One region of the Sinobaca sp. H24 genome, then DNA from elsewhere that is predicted to be linked to it. Evidence: a T-box and tRNA genes for the amino acid it is inferred to sense, from the RefSeq annotation. Region 1 holds a T-box; the other regions hold tRNA genes.
The links. A T-box is a leader RNA that pairs with one kind of tRNA and senses whether it is charged. The one in region 1 lies ahead of metG (methionine--tRNA ligase), so its partner is inferred to be a tRNA-Met.
Positions count from the first base shown of each region.

Region 2: it has a tRNA-Met gene. The T-box ahead of metG (methionine--tRNA ligase) is inferred to sense a tRNA for this amino acid. The anticodon was not compared.
Region 3: it has a tRNA-Met gene. The T-box ahead of metG (methionine--tRNA ligase) is inferred to sense a tRNA for this amino acid. The anticodon was not compared.

Region 1 covers NZ_JALBWT010000033.1:33,046-39,096, forward strand. The annotation lists gene rsmA (16S rRNA (adenine(1518)-N(6)/adenine(1519)-N(6))-dimethyltransferase RsmA) at 126-1,025, opposite strand; gene rnmV (ribonuclease M5) at 1,012-1,584, opposite strand; gene MMY81_RS26495 (TatD family hydrolase) at 1,585-2,358, opposite strand; partial or broken gene metG (methionine--tRNA ligase) at 2,413-4,409, opposite strand; T-box leader at 4,469-4,729, opposite strand; gene MMY81_RS26505 (transition state genes transcriptional regulator AbrB) at 5,099-5,392, shown strand; gene rsmI (16S rRNA (cytidine(1402)-2'-O)-methyltransferase) at 5,453-6,051, opposite strand, start outside.
Region 2 covers NZ_JALBWT010000001.1:26,382-32,432, forward strand. The annotation lists gene tsaD (tRNA (adenosine(37)-N6)-threonylcarbamoyltransferase complex transferase subunit TsaD) at 1-176, opposite strand, end outside; gene rimI (ribosomal protein S18-alanine N-acetyltransferase) at 176-646, opposite strand; gene tsaB (tRNA (adenosine(37)-N6)-threonylcarbamoyltransferase complex dimerization subunit type 1 TsaB) at 643-1,347, opposite strand; gene tsaE (tRNA (adenosine(37)-N6)-threonylcarbamoyltransferase complex ATPase subunit type 1 TsaE) at 1,344-1,805, opposite strand; gene thiL (thiamine-phosphate kinase) at 1,808-2,812, opposite strand; tRNA gene MMY81_RS00155 (tRNA-Met) at 2,950-3,026, opposite strand; rRNA gene rrf (5S ribosomal RNA) at 3,048-3,164, opposite strand; gene MMY81_RS00165 (hypothetical protein) at 3,349-3,486, shown strand; gene MMY81_RS00170 (pyridoxal-phosphate dependent enzyme) at 3,566-4,669, shown strand; gene MMY81_RS00175 (trans-sulfuration enzyme family protein) at 4,726-5,871, opposite strand; gene MMY81_RS00180 (5-oxoprolinase subunit C family protein) at 5,896-6,051, opposite strand, start outside.
Region 3 covers NZ_JALBWT010000008.1:74,876-80,926, forward strand. The annotation lists gene MMY81_RS12665 (helix-turn-helix transcriptional regulator) at 1-420, opposite strand, end outside; gene MMY81_RS12670 (D-TA family PLP-dependent enzyme) at 644-1,750, shown strand; gene MMY81_RS12675 (hypothetical protein) at 1,799-1,942, opposite strand; rRNA gene rrf (5S ribosomal RNA) at 2,142-2,258, shown strand; tRNA gene MMY81_RS12685 (tRNA-Met) at 2,280-2,356, shown strand; gene MMY81_RS12690 (AIR synthase related protein) at 2,666-2,896, shown strand; gene MMY81_RS12695 (thiamine-phosphate kinase) at 2,911-3,495, shown strand; gene tsaE (tRNA (adenosine(37)-N6)-threonylcarbamoyltransferase complex ATPase subunit type 1 TsaE) at 3,498-3,959, shown strand; gene tsaB (tRNA (adenosine(37)-N6)-threonylcarbamoyltransferase complex dimerization subunit type 1 TsaB) at 3,956-4,765, shown strand; partial or broken gene rimI (ribosomal protein S18-alanine N-acetyltransferase) at 4,656-5,127, shown strand; gene tsaD (tRNA (adenosine(37)-N6)-threonylcarbamoyltransferase complex transferase subunit TsaD) at 5,124-6,051, shown strand, end outside.

The DNA of each region.
Region 1 (6,051 bases):
CGATTATGTCAAGTAAATTTATGATTATATCAAGGATGTCTGGAGCATGTCAACGATTTAATTTGAAGAATTAAAAAGAAGAAAATACGGCTTCATTCTGCAGGTTAAAGCGCGGCTCGTGCCCTCTATTCCGCTTTTTCCTGCATGTTCTTCCACATTGGATACATCCGGTTGCTCAATAGGGCAAACTCTTCTATAGAGAGTGTTTCTGCCCGTCTGATGGGATCAATATCAATTTCGGAAAAAAGATTCTGGAGCTCTTCTTTATACGTTTTATCCATCACGCTGTTCTGTACATTATTCCAAAGCGTCTTCCTGCGCTGGGTAAATGCCCCGCGCACCAGTGTGAAAAAGAAAGTTTCATCCCTTACTTCCACCGGTGGTTCGCTGCGCACGTCCAGCCGCAGGATGGCAGAATCCACATTAGGCTTTGGCATAAATACCGTTCTTGGTACTACGAGTTCCTGCGTGACCTCTGCATAATACTGGGCTGCGATAGAAAGGGATCCATACGCTTTAGAACCTGGGAAGGCTGCTATCCGCTCAGCCACTTCCTTTTGGATCATAATAACAATCCGGTCCACCGGCAGTTTTTGTTCCAGCAGCCCCATTAAAATAGGAGTGGTGACATAATACGGCAGATTGCCGACTACGGCTGTTTTTCCCGACATCCGGAGCTCTTCGAGAAGCGGACGCAGGTCAGCCTGAAGAATATCCTGATGATGTACAGTTACATGAGGATAGGGTTTTAACGTATCAGCTAAGATTGGCAGCAGACGGCGGTCAATTTCGAATGCTTCGACCCGGCCGGCCGCTTTTGCAAGCTGTTCTGTAAGTGCACCAATCCCCGGCCCAATTTCTATGACTGCATCCTCTGCACCCATTCCCGAAGCCTTTACAATATGCTGCAGGATATTTGTGTCTATTAAGAAGTTCTGGCCGAGACTCTTCTTAAAAGAGAAGCCGTATTTTTCCAGTATTTCTTTTGTTCGTGTAGGTGTGGCAATATCTTTAGACACCTCGATCTTCCTCCTCTAATACTTCCTTCATTGCTTTGGCGAATTCTTCTTTCCGGATCTGAAAAATGACCAGCCTCTTTTGAAATTGTTTTCCATTCGCATAGCCGATTTTTAATTTTTCTCCCATTTTCTCCCGCCGTCTTTTCGCATGAGGACCGGCAAGAAGCCCGGCTGCAATAAGGTCTCCATGTGAAATATCCGTTTCCGGCCGGCTGCTTCCGTAATCCTCCCGTACAGCAGAAAGCGCCGCCTGAATATCTTCCGGAGAAGCATGTTCAATGCCGAGGCTGCCTTTAAATTTGGAAGCTGCCATTGTTTTTGTAATGAAGGCATGTTTACAGCCGGGAACACGTTCACTTACGATCCGCCGGATTCGTTCTCCCGGCGTATCCGGATCCGTAAAAATGATAACACCGCGACGTTCATTTGCCAGCTCTATGCGCTGCAGGACGGATTCTCCAATTGCGGAGCCGTTTGTTTCAATGGTGTCAGCTTCAACCGCTCGTTTTACAGCAGCTGTATCATCTTTTCCTTCCACGACAATACATTCTTTGATACGAAGCATTTATTTGTCTTCCAATCGAAATAGGCGTCTGGCATTAGCTGTAGTCCGGGCATAAAACGCTTCAGGCTCCATCCCTTTAAGCTCAGCGATTTTATCTGCGATAAGCGTTACATAGGATGGCTCATTTCGCTTGCCCCGGTAAGGGTGCGGCGCCAGAAACGGGCAGTCTGTTTCTATTAGAATCCGGTCCATCGGTACGCCTGCCGCTACTTCTTTTGGCAGTTTGGCGTTTTTGAACGTTACCGGTCCTCCAAAGGAAATATAAAAATTCATGTCCAGACACTTGGCGGCCATTTCTGCATCGCCTCCGAAGCAGTGCATAATGCCGCCGGTTTTTTCTGCCTGTTCTTCCTGCAGCATCGCCACGACATCTTCATGCGCTTCGCGGTCGTGAATGACAATTGGAAGATTTACTTTCTGGGCGAGACGGATCTGCTTTCGAAATACTTCTTTTTGAATGTCTGCCGGCGATTTATCCCAATGATAATCCAATCCCATTTCACCAAGGGCAATCACTTTAGGATGGGAAGCAAGTTCTTCAATCCAGCGCAGATCCTCCTCTGTCATATCTATAGCATCTACCGGGTGCCAGCCGACGGTCGCATAAATAAATTCATAGGTTTCTGCTAGTTCAATCGCCCTTCTAATAGTAGGACGATCGAAACCAATTACATTCATCCATTCTACGCCGGCTTTTTTTGCGCGCTCTATCACTTCTTCTACATCTTCATCAAATTGTTCTACATTTAAATGCACGTGAGTATCAAACAGCATACGTGTATCCTCCTTATAAAAAAGGCAGGCCGGAGCCTGCCTTTTCACTTCGATTTAATTTACGACGGAACCGTTGGGAAGAGAATCCGCTACAGTGGCAAGCGTCAGTTTCTTTCCTTTGGAGGCAGCAAGAATCATCCCCTGCGACCATTCGCCGCGAAGCTTCACAGGTTTTAGGTTCGTAACACAGATTACTTTGCGTCCTACCAGTTCTTCAGGTGTATAATGTTCGGCAATACCAGAGACAACCTGCCTTGACTCCCCGCCCAGTTCGAGCTGGATCTTTAAGAGCTTATCCGCTTTTTTCACCGGTTCGGCCGCTGTTACTTCAGCGACTTTGAGCTCCACTTTATGAAATTCATCTATTGTAATTTCATTACTTTCGCTCTCCTGTGTGTCTTCTTCCTCGGCCGGTTCAGATTCTTCTTCTTTGCTACGCCCCCCATATCTTCAATAATGTGGGTTACTTCTTCTTTATAATCGAGTCTCGGGAATACCGGTGTGCCCTTTTTAACAACGGTAGTGCCTTCAGAAAGCACTCCAAAACTATGCAGGGATTCCCATGTGGTGTCTTCTTTTTGAATGCCAAGCTGTTCCCACATTTTCTGCGGTGTTTTTGTCATGAATGGCTGAATCATAATAGATATATGGCGCAGCGATTCTGCTAAATGATAAAGAACCGCCCCAAGCTGTTCAGCATGTTCTTCGTTTTTTGCGAGCACCCATGGCTGTGTTTCATCGATATATTTATTCGTGCGGCTTACCAGCTGCCAGATGGCCGTCAAGGCTACAGAGAATTCCATATCCTCCATTGCGTCTTCCACCTTAACCACTGTCGCTTCGACAAGATCGACAAGAGAAGCGTCAAATGGCGTTGCATCTTTTAAATAAGCCGGCAGCGTTCCGCCTTTGTATTTGTTAACCATAGCTACGGTACGGTTAAGAAGATTTCCCAGGTCGTTGGCCAAATCGTAATTGATGCGGTCTACGAAGCCCTCCGGCGTAAATACACCATCGGATCCAAACGGCACTTCACGCAGCAGGTAATAGCGGAGAGCATCAAGTCCATAGCGCTCTATCAATGGAATCGGATCAACGACGTTCCCTTTGGATTTCGACATTTTTCCATCTTTCATCAACAGCCAGCCATGGCCGAATACTTTCTTTGGAAGCGGCAGATCGAGTGCCATCAGCATAATCGGCCAGTATATCGTATGAAAACGTACGATTTCTTTCCCGACAATATGCACATCCGCCGGCCAGAATTTCTGATAATCCGCGTCCTGATCCGTACTGTAGCCAAGCGATGTAATATAGTTGGATAAAGCATCTATCCATACATAAACGACATGCTCCGGATCGCTTTCTACCGGAATCCCCCATTTAAATGCGGTACGGGAAACAGCGAGGTCTTCGAGCCCCGGTTTAATAAAGTTATTAATCATTTCGTTTTTCCGCGACTCCGGCTGGATAAATTCAGGATTTTCCTCATAGTACTTTAAAAGCCGGTCGGCGTAGCGGCTCATCCGGAAAAAGTAGGAGCGTTCTCTCACCCATTCTACGGCGTGGCCGCTGTCAGGGCTTTTCCCGCCGACAATTTTTTCGTTTTCATATATAGGATCATCAAGCTGTCTCTCGGTATAGAACGTTTCGTCGGGTACCGAATACCAGCCTTCATATTCGTCCAGATAAATATCGCCGTTTGACTTCAGCGTTTCAAAGATTTTCTGAACTACTTCTTTATGCCTTGATTCCGTAGTCCGGATAAAATCATCATAGGAAATATCAAGCTTTTCCCAGAGGTCTTTAATACCTGTCACTACTTCATTAACAAATTCCTGCGGGGAAACACCTTTTTCTTCGGCCTTGCGCTCAATCTTCTGACCGTGTTCATCGGTGCCCGTTAAATAGCGTACGTTGTATCCGCGCAGCCGCTTATAACGGGCCATAGCATCCCCTGCTACTGTCGTATAGGCGTGGCCGATATGAAGCTTGGCGCTTGGATAGTAAATAGGCGTTGTCAGGTAAAACGTCTTATCATTTTCTGTCATCGTGGGGCCTCCTCAATAGAAAAACTTCTTTATATAAAATAAAATAAACCCTCATCCTGCAAAGGGACGAGAGTTTTACTCACGCGGTACCACCCAAATTTCCCCGGCAGTCTGCCTGGGCTCGGTGCGCTTCTGCGGACTGCTTCAACAGAAAACAGCGCTCATCTTTAACGCAGACATACGTTTCTCTTTTGTTTTATATAAACTCAAGAGAAAACTCCTCCCGGACCATTTTCGAAAATTCCAGCTGCACCGGTTTTCAGCATCCCCCGGCTCTCTGTTACAGCGTCCTTTTGTACTTATCCTTTCACAGGAAAACAGTATTCATATTGTATTGGATATCAACAATAAATATATCGGGGAACGCCTTCACTGTCAATATCTTGGTCGCTGCGATTACATTCGACTTTTTTCGACAATTTTAAATAAAATCATTTCTTTTTTATCCTTATATTGGATATGTAAATGGAAATTACACCAGGGGAGAAAACTAAATATACTTTCTAAATACTGATTTAAACACTGATACAATAGTATTTTACTAATATGAAAAAATTTCTATATATTACAATAATACAAAGTAAAAAATATTTGACTTGGTTTCTAAACATTGGTATTCTTAGGTTACAAATAGAGAAAAATGTCGAAAGATGACATAAAAAGATTTCAATCCTAGGAGGACGAACATTATGAAATCAACAGGTATTGTACGTAAGGTAGACGAATTAGGACGGGTGGTTATTCCTATAGAACTTCGCCGCACACTGGAAATTGCAGAAAAAGATGCGTTGGAAATCTATGTGGATCATGACCGCATTATTTTGAAAAAATACAAGCCGAACATGACCTGTCAAGTTACCGGTGAAGTATCGGATGATAACGTTTCTCTTGCCGGCGGTAAAATTATTCTCTCCCCGGAAGGCGCAGAGGAAATTATGAAAGATCTTCAAAGCTATACAAGCAAGCACAAGACGAACGCCTAAAAAGCCAAATAAAGCAGCGGCATCCAAAAGGATGCCGCTTTTTTTGAAAGAAATGATTATTTATTCTCCCTGAATTTCGTGATAGGCCGCATATACTTCACGTTTGGGAATATCCCGGTCCACAGCGGCCTGTTTAATCGCTTCTTTTGATGTCATTCCTTCTTTTATATAATAATGCACATGGCTTTGCAGGCTGTATTCTTCCCACCAGTCGTTTTTTTTCATAAGATCTCCGCTTCCCGCTTCCACTACGAGTGAACATTCTCCTTTTATATGGTGGGAAGCAGCGTAATCAGCCAGTTCCGATATACGCCCGCGTGTAAATTCTTCAAAGCGTTTGGTCAGCTCTCTTCCAAGAGAAGCCTGGCGGTCTCCCCACACGCTGCTCATGTCTTTAAGCATGTCTTTCAAACGATGGGGAGCTTCGTAAAAAATCAGCGGCGCACCAACTTCAGAAAGCCGGGCCAGTTCGTCGAGACGGTCTTTCTTTTTTCTGGGTAGAAATCCGTAAAAGTAAAATCCCTGGGCTGCCAGTCCGGACGCGGCCAGCGCAGGCAGAACCGCATTCGCTCCGGGAAGGGGAATGACAGGTATATCGAGGTCCACACACTGCTTTACAATTTCCAGACCCGGATCGGAAACAAGCGGCATACCTGCAT
Region 2 (6,051 bases), on a different contig from region 1:
ATAATTTCCGTATGATGGCGTGAGGCTATTTCCGGAACCACCCCGCCAAACCGCTTATGGCTGTCCATCTGCGAGGCGACGACGCTGGAAATGATTTCATTTCCATTCTTCACAACGGAAGCTGCCGTTTCATCACAGCTCGTTTCAATAGCAAGGATGATTACATCTTCTTTTATCATTGCCAGTACCGCTCCTTCAGGTTCACCCACATAACCAGCGCGTCCTCCTGATTGTCGGTGTAATAATTTTTGCGGATCCCGCCCGCTTCAAATCCATATTTCCGGTATAAATTCTGGGCCAGATGGTTGCTTTTGCGTACTTCAAGTGTCATCGTAAGAGCTCCGTAGGTAAGGGAGAGCTCCAGTACATGCCGCATCAGCGCATCGCCTATGCCGAGTCCCCTTTTCGATTGATGCACCGCTATATTCGTAATATGGGCTTCATCCATAATGATCCAGACGCCGCAGTATCCAACAATCTCGCCCTCATGTTCAGCTACCAGATAATAGGCAAACTGATTTAACAGCACTTCATTTTCAAACGCTTCTTTCGTCCACGGCACAGAGAAAGCATCTACTTCCACTTTATACACACCGTCGACATCGTCTGCCGTCATCAGACGGACGATTGTCTGTTTTTCTATCATGGCCGGCTGCCGCCTCCTGCCTCCAGCCATTTTTTCTCTGCTTCTGCCAGCTGGGCATATTCCGGTACTAGCTCATGGGCGTGCACGGAAAGAATTTCGTTCTGTTCAGCCACTGCAGCTAAAGAGGAAGCACGCGGCACCGACTGTTCGGCTGAAGCAAACTGAACATCCGTACGGGCAGCAAGCACCCGTTCTTTATGCTTGTCCGCTTCTTCCCCGATTAACAGCACCGGTCCATCGAGCGCTTCCAGCTTCTCCAGCCAGGCCGGCACATCAAGCACACCATCCGGTGCCACCATGCGGCATACGCCATTTTTAGCATAATAGACACCGCTGTAAACGTGATCCCTTCTTGCATCAATAAACGGCACAATCCATCCGTTGAAAAGCTTCGCCTGTTCAGCAAGCAGATTCAGGCTTGAAATACCATACACCGGAATCTCCAGCGACCAGGCCAGCGTTTTGGCTGTCGTTATTGCAATTCTTACCCCGGTGTAGGAACCGGGTCCTTTCGCTGCAGCAATTGCATCCAAATCTCCTGCTTTTATCCCGGTTTCCTTCAGCAGGGAATCAATGGCCGGCATAAGCCGCTGGGAATGGGTCTGCTTTAAAAAAGTCGTGTACTCTCCAACCGTTCTTCCATTAACCGACACGGAGACACTCATCGTTGATGTGGTTGTCGTAAAAGACAATATATTCATTCTGCCTTACGCTCCTCTATCCAATTCAGCCAGCTTCCGCTGTCCGCTGAAAAATGTATAATTCGTTTATCATCTCCGGCGTGCTCGATCGTAATCTGCAGCCTGTCCGGTGCATGAAGCCAGCCTTCAATCCGTTCCGGCCATTCAATCAGCGAAACGCCCTCTCCTTCAATATACTCTTCAAGTCCCAGCTCTTCGCTTTCTTCTTCCAGCCGGTAAACATCCAGGTGATAAAAAGGCACACGTCCCATATATTCCTTCATAATTGTATACGTTGGACTGTTTACGTTTCCCTTCACACCGAGACCAACCGCCAGCCCTTTGGCAAAGTGGGTTTTCCCCGTACCTAAATCCCCGGACAACGTGATCACGTCACCGGCCCGGGCCAGTCTGCCAATCTCTTCGGCCTGCTTCATCGTATCATCGGGCGAGACCGTCGTTATATGAAAGGCTGCCATTGCTATCCCTGCCCTTCTTTTCCACTAAAATGATTGTATCCTTTTTTTTCAAGAGAGACTATTTTTTCCCCGTCATGAAGCCACACGCCGGGTGTTCCTGTTTCCACACGGCCGATCTTCGTTACCTTCTGTCCTGCAGCTTCGGCCTGTTTCCGGAAATCATCCCAGCTTTCGGCTTCTATCGTACCAAGCAGTTCGAAATCTTCACCGCCGTAGAGCATCCATTCCCAGTAGTCTTCTGGTGTGTAATCGGTAAATTCATTGGGTATCGGCACAAGCCCCTGTTCCAGATGCATCTGGATACCGCTTGCTTCCGCTATTTCAAAGCTTTCACTGGCTAGACCGTCACTGATATCATTGAGTGCCATTCTTGCTGTCATCGAGGCAGCAAGCCGCCCCACTTCCACCTGCGGCTCCGGCCGCTGATGATAGGAAAGAAGCCTCTCTTCTACTGAAGAAAAAGAAGCGTGCCTGCCTTTTTCCAGCAGCAGCTTTAAGCCGGATGCCGAACGGCCGACAGGGCCCGTTAGAAAAATCACATCTCCGGCTGCGGCATTACGGCGAAGCAGCCTGCGTCCGGCTTCCACACGTCCGATAACGGTGATCGATACCATCAGCTCATGCGCTGAGGACACAGTATCCCCGCCGATCAAATCCATGCTGTACCGGCCCCCAAGCGCTGCCATTCCTTTATACAGTCCGGACAGCTCTTTGTCCTCCCAGTGAGGGGGAATTGCAATGGATACAATATAAAAGGAAGGCTCCGCTCCCATTGCGGCCAGATCACTGATATTCGCAGCCAGCGCTTTATAGCCGATGTCATAAGGAGCCATTGTTTCTTTTTTGAAATGAATGCCCTCAATCATTGTATCCACACAGACAACTTCATCAAAAAAAGAAGACGCCCGGTAAACTGCAGCGTCGTCTCCTATTCCTTCTTCAAGTCGTTTTTGGTGGGAATGAGCAGGCGTATGCTGTTGAATCCATTCAAATTCGTCTTTTGGCATGCTATCACCCATCTATTTTCTCGGTCTATTCGTTATTCTTTTAGTTTACCTTATTCTATAAAAAGCGCAAGAAAACGAAGGGATTCTTCATTTTGCGCATAAAAAAAAGCCCTATCGGCTTGAGTGTGTAAAATAATTGGTTGCGGGAGGAGGATTTGAACCTCCGACCTCCGGGTTATGAGCCCGACGAGCTACCAGACTGCTCTATCCCGCGATATGGGTAAAAAATCAACAAGCACGGCAACGTCCTACTTTCACAGGGGGTCGCCCCCCAATTATCATCAGCGCTGAAAAGCTTAACTTCCGTGTTCGGCATGGGAACGGGTGTGGCCTTTTCGCTCTCGCCACCGTACTTATTGTTTTTTATGTGGTGTGTCTCTCAACGCCACGTATAATAATATACCACGTGATTATTCATACCGCAACCCTTATTTTCAACTTTTTGTTTTAATTTATTGTCAGAAATGTTACAATATTATAAATACTATTAAAGAAGGAAAGATGCCCGTAAAGGATACGATAAAGGAGGGATTCTGATGAATGTCGGCCGATCGTTGTCTGCTTTTCTACTTGCAAATGTTATGCTGCTTCTAACGTTTATCTTTTTACCTGTGCTTATACTAACAGACAATATCAGCGTCTACCAAAACATGCTGAACCATATTAACAAATAGTTAGAAGTGCACAGACTAAGAAGCTGTCCTTAAAAAGGGCAGTTTCTTTACGGTTCTAGATGAAGGAAAGGATAAGATAATGGAAGAATATATTTGCTCCACCTGCAATAAGACATACACAGCTGTCTCTATGGTATGGCGCTGCACATGCGGCAGCATGCTCGACATACATAAGGATACGCCCCGTATTGATCAATCGTCCTGGGACCCGAAGGTTCGAACCCTATGGCGCTATGTCCAAGCGATGCCTTTCGCAAAGGACTCCAGAACCTGGGAAACCGTTACGCTTGGAGAAGGCCAGACACCTTTAGTCGTGCTGGATACTCTTGAGCCCCACACCTATGTAAAAGTAGATTACATGATGCCCACCCTTTCTTTCAAAGATCGCGGAGCGGCCGTTCTAATCACCAAAGCCAAAGAATTAGGCGTTTCGAAAATCATCGCAGACAGCAGCGGCAATGCGGGTACCGCTATCGCTGCTTACGCTGCCCGCTGTGCGATAGCCTGCGATATTTATGTGAGCGCCCATACGTCTCCCAAAAAGATCGCACAAATCGAGGCTCATCACGCCACAATAAAGCAGGTTCAGGGCACGAGAGAAGATGTCGCCGCCGCTGCCCAGCAGGCTGTAGAAGCAGAAGGCATTTTTTACGCCAGCCATGTATACAATCCCTACTTTTTTGAAGGAACAAAAACATATGCCTACGAAATTTATGAGGAGCTAGGCCGCGCCCCCGACACGTTGATTATTCCTGTTGGAAATGGCACGCTTCTGCTCGGTGCCTACTATGGGTTTAAAGAATTGCTGGCTAATGGGTTCATTGACAAAATGCCAAAGATCGCAGCCATTCAGGCAGCAAACTGCGCATCCCTTGCTTCTGCTTTTGAGCGTCAGGAACAAACCACGGCTCCTTTAACGAATCAGGGAACAGCAGCTGAAGGGATTGCTATTGCTGCACCGGCACGGGCCGGACAGATTTTAGAGGCCGTATCTGATACAAACGGAACATTTATCACAATAGAAGAAGAGGAGATCGAGCGGGCAAGAGACATTCTCAGCCGTAAAGGGTTTTATGTGGAAATAACGTCCGCTGTCAATTATGCCGGATACCTTCAATACAGCAAAGCCACCGAAGAAATAGTGGTTATTCCCCTCTGCGGAGCCGGTATCAAATCAGGCTGACTTTTGCCAAGAGACGAAAAAAGAAGCTGTCCTCTCTGGGACAGCTTCTTTTTGTGTTATTTTTTTGCGGCTTCAAGCGCCTGGGTAAAGACAGCAATAATGTCCCGGCTGTCTTCAATACCCACTGAAATCCGTACCGTCTGCACGCTAATACCGAGAGCTGAACGAATTTCTTCCGGAACGGTACGGTGCGACGTATTAACCGGATAAGAAACCGTTGTTTCCACCCCGGCAAGCGACGGCATGATTTTAATCCACTGCAGCGAAGCAAAAAAGGTTTTAATATCATATGCTTCGGACAGGTTAACGCTGATCATCGCGCCGTTGCCGTGATCCGATAATCCTTTCGGATAAAAAACCTGGTCGGCACTTCCGCTTTTCTCGAACCATTCTGCCAGCCGACCCGCATTGTCAGACTGACTCTGCATTCGAAGCCCCAGCGTTTTCAGGCCGCGGCAGGCCAGCCAGCTTTCAAACGGACTTAAATTAGAACCCATAGAGATCATACGTTTTTTTGCTTTTGCAATCAGTTCGGTACCGCCTGTCAACACTCCGGCGCTCACATCACTGTGCCCGCCAATATATTTCGTGGCGCTGTGAACAACAAGGTCCGCACCAAGAGTATAGGGCTTCAGAAGGTATGGCGTAGGAAATGTGTTATCAATCATGACCCGCATATGCTCTTTACCCGAGGCCATAGCGACGAGTCCGGCAATATCTTCCACACGCAGTAATGGATTGGTCACCGATTCTGCATAAAGAAGCACGGTGTTGGACTGAATCGCTTTTTCTACATTGGCAAGGTCTCTAAAGTCGATAACGCTGACTTCAATTCCCCATTCCAGAAGTTCGGTTTGAAAGAGCTGGTACGTGCCGCCGTACAGATCAAGAGGCACAATCATGTGCTCCCCGGGTTTCACAGTCGCAAGCACTCCTGCCAGAATGGCAGACATCCCCGAGGACGTAGCCAGGCCGGCCGGAGCTTCCTCCAGCTCTGCGGTGCCATGTCCGAGATCATCGGAATTGGGATTGCTGTACCGTGTGTATAGATGTTCTTTTTCTCCGGAAAAGTACTGCTCCATATCGTCCAGATCCTGGAATGTAAATGCGGATGTCTGATAGATCGGTTTTGCCTTACTTACATTTTTTTCACCGTCGTTTTTCTGGAAATGAACCGCTTTTGTATTGAAATACGTTGCCATAATTATATCTCAGCCTTTCATTCATCATTGATAGTTGGATGCAAACTTAATACTTTTAATAAATGAGGTTTTCTTTTTCTTTACCTGATTGGCATTTTCCAAAGAAACCTTTTTAAAACGAACCCTCTGGCCCGGATACAGCTGGGCTGCTTTCGGAAGATCCGCCGAAATAACCGTCGC
Region 3 (6,051 bases), on a different contig from region 1:
GGAGGGTTCTTTATCTGGTGGTATTTCTACAGCCGCAGGAAGAAAAGTGCTGGTCCACTGCTGCAGCTGCTCGAGCGCCTGCACATCAAAGTTGATACAAAAGGCTCCGATTACTTTCTGGTCCGGGTTACGTATCAGAGTGGTAGACGAGCGGATGGCACGTTGATCCTCCGTGTAAAACGTATATCCCGCCAGGTAATCCTCGTGAAAGTCGTTGGAGCGCAGCACGGTTTTTACAAGATGGTCAAATGACTGGCCTGTTTCACGGCCGGTTACATGATTATTTACCGTGAAAATAACAGAAGCCTGCGGGTTGGTTAAATCGTGAAGCACCACCTCGCAGTCCGTCCCAAACATCGCGGCGGTCGATTTGGCTAAAGGAATATACCCTTTCAGGTGCTGCTCGTTTTCATTCGTCATTCTGCTGTCTCCTTCGGCTGAATTATATAAATTTTTATATATTATTTTTAAAAGGGTAAGTCGTTAAACTGCTGATATAAGTGTTTTTTTTTGAATAATCGTTTGACTTTTGAATAATTTTTATATAATATGATTTATATTGAAATTATATAGAATTTTTTATATGAATTCAAGCAGCGAAAGCAAAGCTTTTCGTTGATCTATGTAAGGAGGAGAAAAAAGCATGTATATCCGTGATATTGACACGCCGGCGCTGTTGATTGATAAAAACATTATGATGAGGAATCTCCAGTCCATGCAGGCTTACGCTGATAAAAATAATGTAACCCTGCGCCCGCACACAAAAACGCATAAGATGCCCGCGGTAGCCTGTCTTCAGGAAGAGGCAGGGGCAGTAGGTATAGCAGCAGCTAAGGTAGGAGAGGCTGAAGTAATGGCCGAGCGGGGATTAAAGAATATATTTATAGCCAATGAAATTGTAGGTGTAACGAAATTAAATCGTATTAGAACATTAGCAGAAACGATACACATTTCATTTGGCATCGATAATACGTACCAGGTGACTGAAATTGAAAAAGTATTTGAAGGGGCTGCCAAAAAAGCTCAGGTGCTGATCGAAATTGAAGTAGGGGAGAAGCGTTCGGGGATAACGACGAAACCCCAGTTTATCGAACTGCTTCGTGCACTCAAGAAATGCAGCAACGTCGAATTTAAAGGATTATTTTCCCACGACGGGCATTCGTATAAAGCGGAGACTAAAGAAGAGTGCAGAAAGATCTACATGGACAGCGTGAAAAGCACGCTGGACTATGCAGCATGGGCGGAGGAAATGAATATGAAAGCTGAGACGGTCAGCATAGGATCGACGCCTCCGTTTATGTTTGATTTCGAGGTTCCTGCAGGCGTGACGGAAATCAGGCCGGGAACCTATATTTTTATGGACGTTTCGCAAGGCAACGTTATTGGCAGCTACGACCGCTGCGCTGCTTCTGTTCTCACGACCGTGATCAGCAAACCGACAGAGGAGCGGGTGATTACCGACGTAGGGGCAAAAGGACTGACGGCTCAGAGCAGAAATGCGGGGTTAACAAAAACAGAGGGGTACGGAACCCTGAAAGCATTTGACGGTATTCACGTGGACGGCGTGTTTGATGAGCATGCTATTATTAATAACGCTTCGTTTCGTGCCAACATAAATATAGGGGAGAAAATAGAAATTATTCCTAATCATATTTGTCCGGTATGTAATTTATACGAAAAAGCTTACGTGATTTCCAACAACAAAGTAGAGGAAGAACTGCTCGTAGAAGGCAGAGGGAAACTGCAGTAAGAACCTAAAAAGAGCTGCCCAATTGGGACAGCTCTTTTAGGTGCAGCCTTATGATGATTTGTTAATATAGTTAAGCATGTTCTGAAAGATACTGATATTGTCTGTTAACAAAAGCACGGGCAGGAATACAAATGTCAGAAGCAGCATCACATTAGCCAGCAGAAAGGCAGATAGCGTACGGCCGGCACTCATCAGAATCCCTCCTTTATCACATCCTAAGCAAAAAAAAGCAGCGGGCTTTTTTATTATTAATAATAGTATTTATAATATTGTAACATTTCTGACAATAAATAAATAGAAAAAAGTTTAAAAATAGGGTTGCGAAGTGAATAATCACGTGGTATATTATTATACGTGGCGTTGAGAGACACACCACATCAAAACAAATAAGTACGGTGGCGACAGCGAAAAGGCCCCACCCGTTCCCATGCCGAACACGGAAGTTAAGCTTTTCAGCGCCAATGATAATTGGGGGGCGACCCCCTGTGAAAGTAGGACGTTGCCGTGCTGTTTGATTTTTAACCCATATCGCGGGATAGAGCAGTCTGGTAGCTCGTCGGGCTCATAACCCGGAGGTCGGAGGTTCAAATCCTCCTCCCGCAACCAATTATTTTTAAACTCAAGCCGATAGGGCTTTTTTTTATGCAAAAAATGAAGAATATCCTCGTTTTCTTGCGCTTTTTATAGAATAAGGTAAACTGAAAGCATAACGAATAGACCGAGAAAATAGATGGGTGATAGCATGCCAAAAGACGAATTTGAATGGATTCAACAGCATACGCCTGCCCATTCCCACCAAAAACGACTTGAAGAAGGAATAGGAGACGACGCTGCGGTCTACAAGGCGTCTTCTTTTTTTGATGAAGTAGTCTGTGTGGATACGATGATTGAAGGCATTCATTTTACAAAGAGACAATGGCGCCTTATGATATCGGCTATAAAGCACTTGCGGCCAATATCAGCGATCTGGCGGCGATGGGAGCGGAGCCTTCCTTTTATATTGTATCCATTGCGATTCCTCCGCACTGGGAGGATGATGAGCTCTCCGGCCTTTATGAGGGTATGGCGGAGCTGGGCGACCGGTTTGAAATGGATCTGATCGGAGGCGACACGGTTTCTTTCGCCCACGAACTGATGTATCCATAACCGTAATCGGCCGCGTGGAAACAGGACGCAGGCTGCTTCGCCGAAACGCCGAGCCGGGCGATGTTATTTTCCTCACAGGATCTGTCGGCCGTTCCGCTTCCGGCTTGAAGCTTCTGCTGGACAAAGGCAGGCATGCATCTTTTTCCTCCATAGAACAGACACTGCTCTCCTACCACCAGCGTCCCGAACCGCAGGTGAAAACCGGACGGCTTGCGGCTTCGTTAAGTGCACGAATTGCGCTGAATGATATCAGCGACGGCCTGGCCAGTGAAAGCTTTGAAATAGCTGAAGCAAGCGGCGTTCAAATGCACCTCGAGCAGGAGCTGGTACCCGTTCCGGGCGAATTTGCCGGATTTGATCCGGCGGAGTACTGGGAGTGGATGCTCTACGGCGGAGAAGACTTCGAGCTGCTCGGTACGATCGAAGCCGGGAGCTGGGAAGAGTTCCAAAGGCTCTCGGAAGCCGCGGGAATCAATGTAACGAATATCGGCCGCGTCGAGGCGGGAACGGCCGGCGTGTGGCTTCATCATCACGGAGATGCAGAAGCACTCGAGAAAAAAGGCTATAATCACTTCAGCGGAAAAGAAGGGCAGGGATAACGATGGCAGCCTTTCACATAACAACAGTATCTTCCGAAGATACGATGAAACAGGCGCAGGAGATCGGCCGTCTGGCCCGGGCAGGAGACGTGATCACGCTTTCCGGTGATTTAGGCACCGGAAAAACCCACTTTGCCAAAGGACTGGCACATGGTCTCGGCGTGACGGGAAACGTAAACAGCCCGACCTATACGATTATGAAAGAATACAAAGGCCGCTTTCCTTTTTATCATATGGACGTGTACCGGCTGGAAGAAGAAAGCGAAGAGCTGGGACTGGAAGAGTATATTGAAGGAGACGGCGTCACGCTGATTGAATGGCCGGAACGGATTGAAAGCTGGCTGGATGCGCCGGACCGTCTGCAGATTAAAATTGAGTACGCCGGGGATGACAAACGTATTATACATTTTTCAGCGGACAGCGGAAGCTGGCTGAATTGGATAGAGGAGCGTAAGGCAGAATGAATATATTGTCTTTTACGACAACCACATCAACGATGAGTGCGGCCGTTTCGGTTAACGGAAGAACAGTTGGAGAATACACTACCTTTTTAAAGCAGACCCATTCCCAGCGGCTGATGCCCGCTATCGATTCCCTTTTAAAGGAAACCGGAGTCAAGGCCGGGGATCTGGATGCAATTGCCGCGGCAAAAGGGCCCGGTTCCTATACCGGAGTACGCATTGCGGTCACTACAGCAAAAACGCTGGCCTGGTCGCTGCAGATTCCGGTCTACGGAATTTCCAGCCTGCATCTGCTCGCAGAACAGGCGAAGCTTTTCAGCGGCTGGATTGTACCGTTCATTGATGCAAGACGGGATCATGTCTACACCGGCATTTATTATGCTGAAAACGGCGTATGCCAGCGCATGGAAGCAGACGGGGTCCTGGATGTGCCGGCCTGGATAGAGAAACTGCAGACACTTGAGGGCCCTGTTCTTTTAATAGGAGAAGAAGCAGACAAACATAAAGAACGGATTACGGGGGCTTGTCCGGAGGTCCAATTTGCTTCAGCGGAGCAGTCGGTACCGCGGGCATCCTCCCTGGCCGCAATTGCGGAGCAGCATGAAGATCTGGCGGTGCATGCCCATGAGCTTGTCCCGGAATATGCGCAGCTGGCGGAAGCGGAGAAAAAATGGCTGGAGGCAGGGGCGGCAGCCGGCCATGATAAACAAACAGACAACGGTCCGCCTCATGACGGCAGAAGACGTGGACGGCGTGTACAAAGTCGAAGTGGATGCTTTTTCTGTGCCTTGGACGAAAGAAGCGTTTGAAAATGAAGTTGCTGCTCAATCAGTTTGCCTATTACCTGGTGGCTGAATACGAAGGAAAGATTGTTGGATACTGCGGTGTCTGGATTATTATGGACGAAGCCCATATTACCAACATAGCGGTTCATCAGTCCAAAAGAGGCCTTGGCATAGGTGACGCGCTTCTCCGGCACGTACTGGAGCTTTCTTTGACCTACGGCGCCCTTACGATGACGCTTGAGGTCCGGACAAGCAACCACCTTGCCCAGAACCTGTACAGAAAATATGGATTTGAAGCGGGCGGCATCCGCAAAAACTACTACACCGACAACCAGGAGGATGCGCTGGTGATGTGGGTGAACCTGAAGGAGCGGTACTGGCAATGATAAAAGAAGATGTGATCATCCTGGCTATTGAAACGAGCTGCGATGAAACAGCAGCCTCGGTCGTAAAAAACGGCAGCGAAATTATTTCCAGCGTCGTCGCCTCGCAGATGGACAGCCATAAGCGGTTTGGCGGCGTCGTTCCCGAAATTGCTTCCCGCCACCATACGGAAATTATTACGCAGGTAATGGAGCAGGCGATGCTGGAGGCAGAGCTTCCTTTTTCTAAATTGACGGCGATTGCCGTAACGGAAGGCCCGGGACTTGTCGGAGCCCTTCTCGTTGGCATCAGTGCGGCCAAAGCCGCAGCATTCGCCCACGGCCTGCCGTTAATCCCGGTTCACCATATTGCCGGTCATATTCAGGCGGCGGAGCTGGTCAAGCCAATACTCTATCCGGCGATGGCACTCGTTGTCTCTGGAGGCCATACGGAGCTTGTCTATATGAAAGAGCCCGGCCACATGGAAGTGATCGGGGAAACACGGGATGATGCCGCAGGCGAAGCCTACGACAAAGTGGCGCGCACATTAGGCCTTCCCTATCCGGGCGGCCCGCATCTGGAGCGCCTTGCTGCCACAGGAGAACCGACGGTGAAGCTGCCGATTGCATGGCTGGAGCCGGACTCGTATGATTTCAGCTTCAGCGGGCTGAAGTCCTCGGTTATTAACACCAAGCATAATGCAGAGCAGCGCGGCGAGCCGTTTAAAGCCGAAGATGTTGCGGCAAGCTTTCAGCACAGCGTGGTGGAAGTGCTCGTGGAAAAAACAAAACGGGCGGCGCTTGCCTATGACGTGAAGCAGGTGATTGCAGCCGGCGGAGTAGCTGCAAATAGAGGCCTGCGTGCGGCATTGAAAGATGCTTTTACAGGTACAGGTATCGACTGGACGATTCCGCCGATTGAGCTCTGTACTGATAATGCTGCGATGA